One region of the Bradyrhizobium sp. WSM4872 genome, then DNA from elsewhere that is predicted to be linked to it. Evidence: riboswitches for the same ligand, from Rfam matches in the RefSeq annotation. Region 1 holds a riboswitch; the other holds the start of a gene.
The links. Region 1 has a riboswitch for S-adenosylmethionine ahead of metX (homoserine O-acetyltransferase MetX). Riboswitches for the same ligand answer to the same signal wherever they lie in the genome.
Positions count from the first base shown of each region.

Region 2: it holds a riboswitch for S-adenosylmethionine, as region 1 does, so the genes downstream of both, AC0L3C_RS28535 (O-succinylhomoserine sulfhydrylase) here and metX (homoserine O-acetyltransferase MetX) in region 1, are expected to answer to the same signal.

Region 1 covers NZ_JBVVPT010000004.1:61,045-64,917, reverse strand. The annotation lists gene metW (methionine biosynthesis protein MetW) at 70-732, opposite strand; gene metX (homoserine O-acetyltransferase MetX) at 745-1,944, opposite strand; SAM riboswitch at 2,036-2,115, opposite strand; gene AC0L3C_RS07825 (chorismate mutase) at 2,320-3,168, shown strand; gene hisC (histidinol-phosphate transaminase) at 3,203-3,873, shown strand, end outside.
Region 2 covers NZ_JBVVPT010000028.1:31,797-35,669, reverse strand. The annotation lists gene AC0L3C_RS28540 (SGNH/GDSL hydrolase family protein) at 1-504, shown strand, start outside; gene AC0L3C_RS28535 (O-succinylhomoserine sulfhydrylase) at 558-1,754, opposite strand; SAM riboswitch at 1,825-1,904, opposite strand; gene AC0L3C_RS28530 (2'-deoxycytidine 5'-triphosphate deaminase) at 1,985-3,121, shown strand; gene AC0L3C_RS28525 (PAS domain-containing protein) at 3,227-3,637, shown strand; gene AC0L3C_RS28520 (hypothetical protein) at 3,761-3,873, shown strand, end outside.

The DNA.
Region 1 (3,873 bases):
AATCCGGGGCCTTCGCATCCGCGGATAGAATCCCGGATTGCGCTACGCTTCATCCAGGCTACAGGAATCCTACTTCCTGCCGCCCCGCGTCAGCAGAAACACGCCCTGCTCGCCGAACAGATTCCACACCCACCAGGGCATCCGCAGCCGCAGCGGGCGGCCGTAGAGGTCGAGCGCCTCGGCACGTTCCATCTTGACGTCGATCGCGTCGCAGAGCTCGACGAAATCCTTGATGGTGCAGAAATGGATGTTGGCGGTGTCATACCAGCTTGCCGGTAGATTCTCCGTGCGCGGCATGTGGCCTCCGATCAGGAGCTGGAGCCGCATCTTCCAGAATCCGAAATTCGGGAACGACACGATGGCGCGGCGGCCGATGCGTAGCAAATTCTCCAGCACCACTTTCGGCTGCCGCGTCGCCTGCAAGGTCTGCGACAGGATCACGTAGTCAAAGGCGTCATCCGGATAATTCACGAGATCTGTGTCGGCATCGCCCTGCACCACCGCAAGACCCTTGGCGACGCAGCGGTTGACACCCTCGCGCGACAGCTCGATGCCGCGGCCGTCGATGCCGCGGGTTTCCAGCAGTTGGAGCAGGTCGCCCTCGCCACAGCCGACGTCGAGCACCTTCGAACCCGGCTTGACCATCTCGGCCACCAGCACATGGTCGGCGCGAAAATCACCGGGCTGCCCGGTCGCAAGGCCGCCCAGCGGCAACGCTTCCTGTACAGACATGACTAGCCGTCCTTAAGCATTATTGGCGGTGAGCCCGCGCGCCTTGCCAGCCGATTGCAGGAAGGCACGGGCGATGTCGAAGAATTCGGGCACGTCGAGCAGGAATGCGTCGTGACCGCGATCGGTCTCGATCTCGGCGAACGACACCCGCGCGCTCGACGCATTCAGCGCGTGCACCAGCGCGCGCGATTCCGAGGTCGGGAACAGCCAGTCGCTGGTGAAGGAGACCACGCAGAACCGGGTCTGGATTCCCGCGAACGCCTTCGCCAGCACGCCGCCATGGTCGCCGGCGATGTCGAAATAGTCCATCGCGCGGGTCAGATAGAGATAGGAGTTGGCGTCGAAGCGCTCGACAAAGGACGAGCCCTGGTAGCGCAGGTACGACTCGACCTGGAAGTCGGCGTCGAACGAGAAGGTCGGCAGCTCGCGGTCCTGCATGCGCCGACCGAATTTGCGATGCAGCGCGGCGTCGGAGAGATAGGTGATGTGCCCGGCCATGCGGGCGACGGCGAGGCCGCGATGCGGATGGGTGCCGTGATCAATGTAGCGTCCGCCATGCCATTCCGGATCGGCCATCACCGCCTGCCGGCCGAGTTCGTGGAAGGCGATATTCTGCGCCGAATGGCGCGTGCTGCATGCGGTCGGCAGCGCAGAGAAGACGCGATGCGGATAGGCCGCAGTCCATTGCAGCACCTGCATGCCGCCCATCGAGCCTCCGACGACGCAGAGCAGCGTATCGATGCCGAGGCGGTCGAGCAGCATGGCCTGGGCTCGCACCATGTCGGGGATGGTGATGATCGGAAAATCCAGGCCCCACACTTTGCCGGTCGCCGGATTGGTCGACGCGGGGCCGGTCGAGCCCATGCAGCCGCCGATCACGTTCGAGCAGATGATGAAATACTTGTTGGTGTCGAGCGGGCGGCCGGGCCCCACCATGATTTCCCACCAGCCCGGCTTGCCGGTCAGCGGGTGCACATTGGCGACGTGCTGATCGAGCGTCAGCGCATGGCAGATCAGGATGGCGTTGGAGCGCTCGGCGTTGAGCTCGCCATAGGTCTGGTATGCGATCTGGAACGGGGTGAGATCGACGCCGCAATCAAGCGGCAGCGGCTGGTCGGCACCGAAGCGCGCGACCTGGGAGCTCGGATGATCGACCTCGTGCGAGCGCTCATCGGCGCTGATCGCGGGACTGGGAATTGACTTGATGCCCATCTCTGACCACTGACTCGTTTGCGATCGGGGTCCGACCGCGACTGACATCAGGCCATGAAAAACCCGGCCTGAACGATAGGTTCGGCCGGGATCGAAAGGGTCCCCGGCCTGTTTAGCGAGTTTTTTAACGTGGCTGCAAGCCGGCCGGCTCAAATGACCACGGAACAGGTAAAAACTACCGTCTTGGACGGTTTTCGTCAAGTCGCGGCCCGGATCAGCCAAATTCGCCTGTCGCGCCACGGGCGAAAAGGGCCCGATTTCCCTTTGCATTTCTCTTTGCTTTCGCCGCCCCGACTGCCTAATCAGGATATCCATCACGGCGGTGACGGCTCGACTGATCCGCATTGGAACGCCTCGCAACAGCACCTCACAGACATGTCCCAACGTCCGCCCGCGCCACCATCACTCCAGGAATTGCGCAAGGAGATCGACGCGATCGACGAGGGCATGCATCGCCTGCTGATGCAGCGCGGCGACATCATCGACCGTCTGATCCAGGTGAAGCAGACCCAGGAGGTCGGCTCGGCGTTTCGGCCTGCGCGCGAGGCCTCCATGATGCGTGACCTCGTCCAGCGCCATCGCGGTATCCTGCCGCTCGATACGGTCGAGAGCATCTGGCGCGTGATCATCGCGACGTTCACTTACGTTCAGGCGCCGTTCTCCGTGCATGCCGACATTTCGGCAAGCGAGCCCGCGATGCGCGATTCCGTACGCTTCCATTTCGGATTCACCGTGCCTTACGTCGCGCATTTCAGCGCGCAGGCGGCGGTCGAGGCCGTGGCGAAGTCCAAGGGCGACCTTGCGCTGGTCTCGGCGACCTCGAGCCGCACGCCATGGTGGCTGGAGCTGGAGGCAGGAGGCGCGCCAAAGATCATCGCGCGGCTGCCCTTCGTCGAGCGCGCCGACCATCCGGCGGCGTTGCCCGTGTTCGCGGTCTCGCGTGTCGCGGACAGTGCGCTGGTGACGGAGGTCGAGACCTTCAGCGTGCGCGTATCAGGGTGGAACGCCGAGGTCGCGCGCGCCCTGTCACCGCTCGCCGAGATCGTGGCGGTGCCCGATACCGCCTTCGACGGCGCCGCGCTGCTGGTCTCGGTCACCGCGACGAGCAGCCTCGACAAAATCAAAGCTGCCCTGATCGAAGCGGGGGCCTCGGTGCGCTCCACGGCCCTCGTCGGCAGCCACGCAACGCGCTATACGGTGCCCCCGACCGGGTCGAAATCGTAAGTCGCGAACCGCTTAAGCCACTCCGGAGTTGAAGATGTCCCGCCCCGTGCCGAATCCCGGCATTCTCGATATTGCGCCCTACACGCCCGGCAAGACCCCGGTGGCAGAGCCCGGCCGCAAGGTGTTCAAGCTCTCGGCCAACGAGACCCCGTTCGGGCCCTCACCGAAGGCGATCGAGGCGTTCAAGCAGGTGGCGGATCATCTGGAAGACTATCCGGAAGGAACCTCGCGCGTGCTGCGCGAAGCGATCGGGCGCACCTTCGGGCTTGATCCCAACCGCATCATCTGCGGCGCCGGCTCGGACGAGATCCTCAACCTGCTCGCCCACACCTATCTCAGCCACGGCGACGAGGCGATCTCGACCACGCACGGCTTTCTGGTCTACCCGATCGCGACCATGGCGGTCGGCGCGAAGAACGTGGTTGCCGCCGAAAAGGACCTGACCGCGGACGTCGACACGATCCTGAAGGCCGTAACGCCGCGCACAAAACTGGTCTGGCTCGCCAACCCCAACAACCCGACCGGCACCTATCTGCCGTTCGACGAGGTCAAGCGCCTGCGCGCCGGCCTGCCCTCGCACGTGCTGCTGGTGCTGGACGCGGCCTATTGCGACTACGTCTCCCGCAACGACTATGAGATGGGAATCGAGCTGGTGGCGACCACCGAGAACACGGTGGTGACGCACACGTTCTCCAAGATCCATGG
Region 2 (3,873 bases), on a different contig from region 1:
GGCGTCGGCGGCGAGGACGCGCCCGAGATGATGAAGCGCCTCCAGAAAGAGGTGATTGACGTGCATCCGGATCTGGTGATCTGGCAGGTCGGCACCAATGCCGTGCTGCGCAATCTCGATCCCGGCGATACCGCCAAACTGGTCGAGGACGGCATCAGCCGCATCCAGGCTGCCGGCGGCACGGACGTCGTGCTGGTCGATCCGCAATATTCGCCGGCCGTCAACCAGCGCGCGGACAGCGCCGGCAAGATGGTGAAGCTGCTCGGCAAGGTCGCCGAGCTCCGTCACGTCGGCATCTTCCCGCGCTTCGAGGTGATGCGCGATTGGCACGAGAAGCAATCGCTTCCGGTCGAGAGTTTCGTGATCGCCGACGGACTGCACATGAACGATTGGGGCTATGCCTGCTTCGCCCAGCTCCTCGGCGACGACATCATCCGTTCCGTCGGCCAGATCAAACTCGGCGTCAACGTGCCCGCGGACGTGCGGACCTATCGGCCGATGTGACCTGTCGTCCCGGCCTAGTGCGCAATTGCGCACTAGGCCGGGACGACAATAACTCACGCCTTCTCCAGCGCCGCGGTCAGATCCTCGATCAGATCGTCCGCGTGCTCGAGGCCTGCAGAGAAGCGGATGAAGCCCTCGCTGATGCCGAGCGCGGCGCGGTCCTCCGGCTTCAAACGCTGATGCGTCGTGGTGGCCGGATGCGTGACGAGGCTCTTGGCGTCGCCGAGATTGTTCGAGATCTTGGCGAGCTTGAGCTCGTTGAGCACGCGGAACGCCGCCTGCTTGCCGCCTTTGACCTCGAGGCCGACCAGCGTCGAGCCGCCGCGCATCTGCTTCTTCACCAATGCCGCCTGCGGATGATCGGCGCGGCCGGGAAACACCAGCCGCGAAATCTTCGGATGGCTCGCCAGAACGTCCGCAATGCGCGCCGCCGTTTCGGTCTGCGCGCGCACGCGCACGGCGAGCGTCTCCAGGCCCTTGAGCAGGACCCAGGCGTTGAACGGCGAGATCGACGGGCCGGTCTGGCGCATGAAATTGTGGATGTGCTCGGCGATGAACGCTTCCGAGGACAGGATGATGCCGCCGAGACAGCGGCCCTGGCCGTCGATGTGCTTGGTCGCGGAATAGACGACGACGTCGGCGCCGAGCGCGAGCGGGCTCTGCCAGATCGGAGTGGCGAACACGTTGTCCACGACGAGCCGCGCGCCGCCGCTGTGCGCGATCTCGGCGATGCCGGGAATGTCGAGTACATCCAGCGTCGGATTGGTCGGGCTCTCCAGGAAAAACGTCTTGGTGTTCGGCTTCATGGCGCGCTGCCACTGGTCGAGATCGAGGCCGTCGACCAGCGTGGTCTCGATGCCGTAGCGCGGCAGCAAATCCTGCACGACGTAGAGACAAGAGCCGAACAGCGCGCGCGAGGCCACGACGTGATCGCCGGCCTTCAGCGGCGCCAGGATCGCAGTCGTCACCGCGGCCATGCCGGTCGCGGCCGAACGCGCCGCTTCGGCGCCTTCGAGCTCGATCATGCGCCGCTCGAACATCGAGATGGTCGGGTTGGAGTAGCGTGAATAGATGAAGCCGGGATCCTCGCCCTTGAACCGCGCCTCGCACTCCTCGGCGCTGTTGTAGACGTAGCCTTGAGTCAGGAACAGCGACTCCGACGTCTCGCCATATTGCGAGCGCAGGGTGCCGGAATGGACCAGGCGGGTTTCGGGACGGTAGGACGCGGTGGGCGCCGGGGACTTCGACATAGGACCTCCTGAAGTGACCATCGGAAATGGTCACAAAAAAACCGGCCTGGAATATTTCCACGGGCCGGGATCACAGAGGTCCCCGGCCTGTTTAGCGACTTATTTAACGTGGCTGCAAGCCGGCCGGCTCAAATCACCACGGGATAAGTCATGCTCATATTCCGCAATGCCCTTTCCGTCAAGACGTCCATCGGATAGCCGTAAAACGCTCATATTTCCCGCATGTCGGGATGTGTTTGATCCCTGATGAGGACCCCCGGTTGACGTTCACGGTTGCCGCCGACGCCAATGGTATCCTGCCCGACCGCATGATCGCGGCGATGGCGGAGGGCGGTCTCATCCTGCCCGCTTACGACTTCGTCGAAAGCCAGATCCAGCCGGCGAGCCTCGACCTCCGCCTCGGCGACATCGCCTATCGCGTTCGCGCCAGCTTCCTGCCCGGTCCCGGTGCCACCGTCGCCGAGCGCATCGACGAGTTGAAGCTGCACGAGTTCAGCCTCGCCGACGGCGCGGTGCTGGAGACCAACTGCGTCTACATCGTGCCGCTGCTGGAAAGCCTCGCGCTGCCGCCGGAGATCGTCGCGGCCGCCAACCCGAAAAGCTCGACCGGCCGGCTCGACGTTTTCACCCGCGTGATCGCCGACGGCACCCGCCGCTTCGACATGATCGGTGCCGGCTATCATGGGCCGCTCTATGCCGAGATCAGCCCGAAGACGTTCCCGGTGCTGGTCAGCGAGGGCTCGCGCCTGAGCCAGGTGCGCTTCCGCACCGGCGATGCCATCCTCAACATCGACGACCTCGAGGCGCTGCATGCGACCGAGCGTCTCGTCGATGTCGACGATGCCGATCTCACCGGCGGCGTCGCCGTCTCTGTTGATCTCTCCGGCGAGAAGAGCGGCGGCTTCGTCGGCTATCGCGCCAAGCGCCACACCGGCGTGATCGACGTCGATCGCCGCGCCGGCTATTCCGTCGAGGACTTCTGGGAGCCGATCTCGGCCCGTCCCGACGGCAGCCTGATCCTCGATCCCGGCGAGTTCTATATCCTCGCGTCGAAAGAGGCGGTGCAGGTGCCGCCCGATTACGCCGCGGAGATGGTGCCGTTCGATCCGCTGGTCGGCGAGTTCCGTGTGCATTATGCCGGATTCTTCGATCCCGGCTTCGGCTATGCCGGCGCCGGCGGGCTGGGGTCGCGCGCCGTGCTCGAAGTGCGCTCGCGCGAGGTGCCGTTCATCCTCGAACACGGCCAGATCGTCGGCCGCCTCGTCTACGAGAAGATGCTGGCCCGCCCCGACGCCATGTACGGCCAGCGCATCGGCTCGAATTACCAGGCCCAGGGCCTGAAGCTGAGCAAGCATTTCCGGGTTTAGCCATCATCCGTAGCCCGGATGGAGCGCAAGCGTCATCCGGGAAAGTCTCACTTGTGGCGCGATCCCGGATTACGCTGCGCTCCATCCGGGCTACAAGGTGCTGACATGACCAATTCATCCGAACTCGACGCAAACATCCTCGACGACGTCGCCGATGCGCTGATCTATTCGGATCGCTCCGGCACGATCATGCGCTGGAATCGCGCATCGTCCGCACTGTTCGGCTTCTCCGCGGACGAAGCGTTGGGCCAGAATCTCGACCTGATCATTCCCGAACATCTGCGCGCCGCGCACTGGAAGGGTTTCGAGGCCGCGCTTGCCAGCGGCGCGATGAAGCTTGCGGGCAAGCCGACACTGACCCGCGCGCTGCACAAGGACGGACGCAAGCTCTACATCGAGATGACCTTCGCGCTGGTGCGAGACGCCGCTGGAGTTGTGCAGGGATCGGTGGCGATGGCACGCGACGTCACCGAGCGCGTCGAGCGCGAGCGTGCCGCCAAAGCTGTGCAAAATTAAGCCTGCGCAAAATTCGTGATGCGGAATTGGCGAGCCGGCGTGCAGGGCGCCCTGCGTGCGGCTCAGCTTGTCCGTCACCGGCTGCAGTGACACACTCGATCAAAACAACGATCGGGAGCGAACATGACCGCCGCATCAGACTCCACGCAGGAAGCTCTATGGAAACGCTGGCGCGCGGTTGCCGATCTCTATCACGCCTATTTCACCGGCCTGATCCTCACCGTGGTCACGCGTCG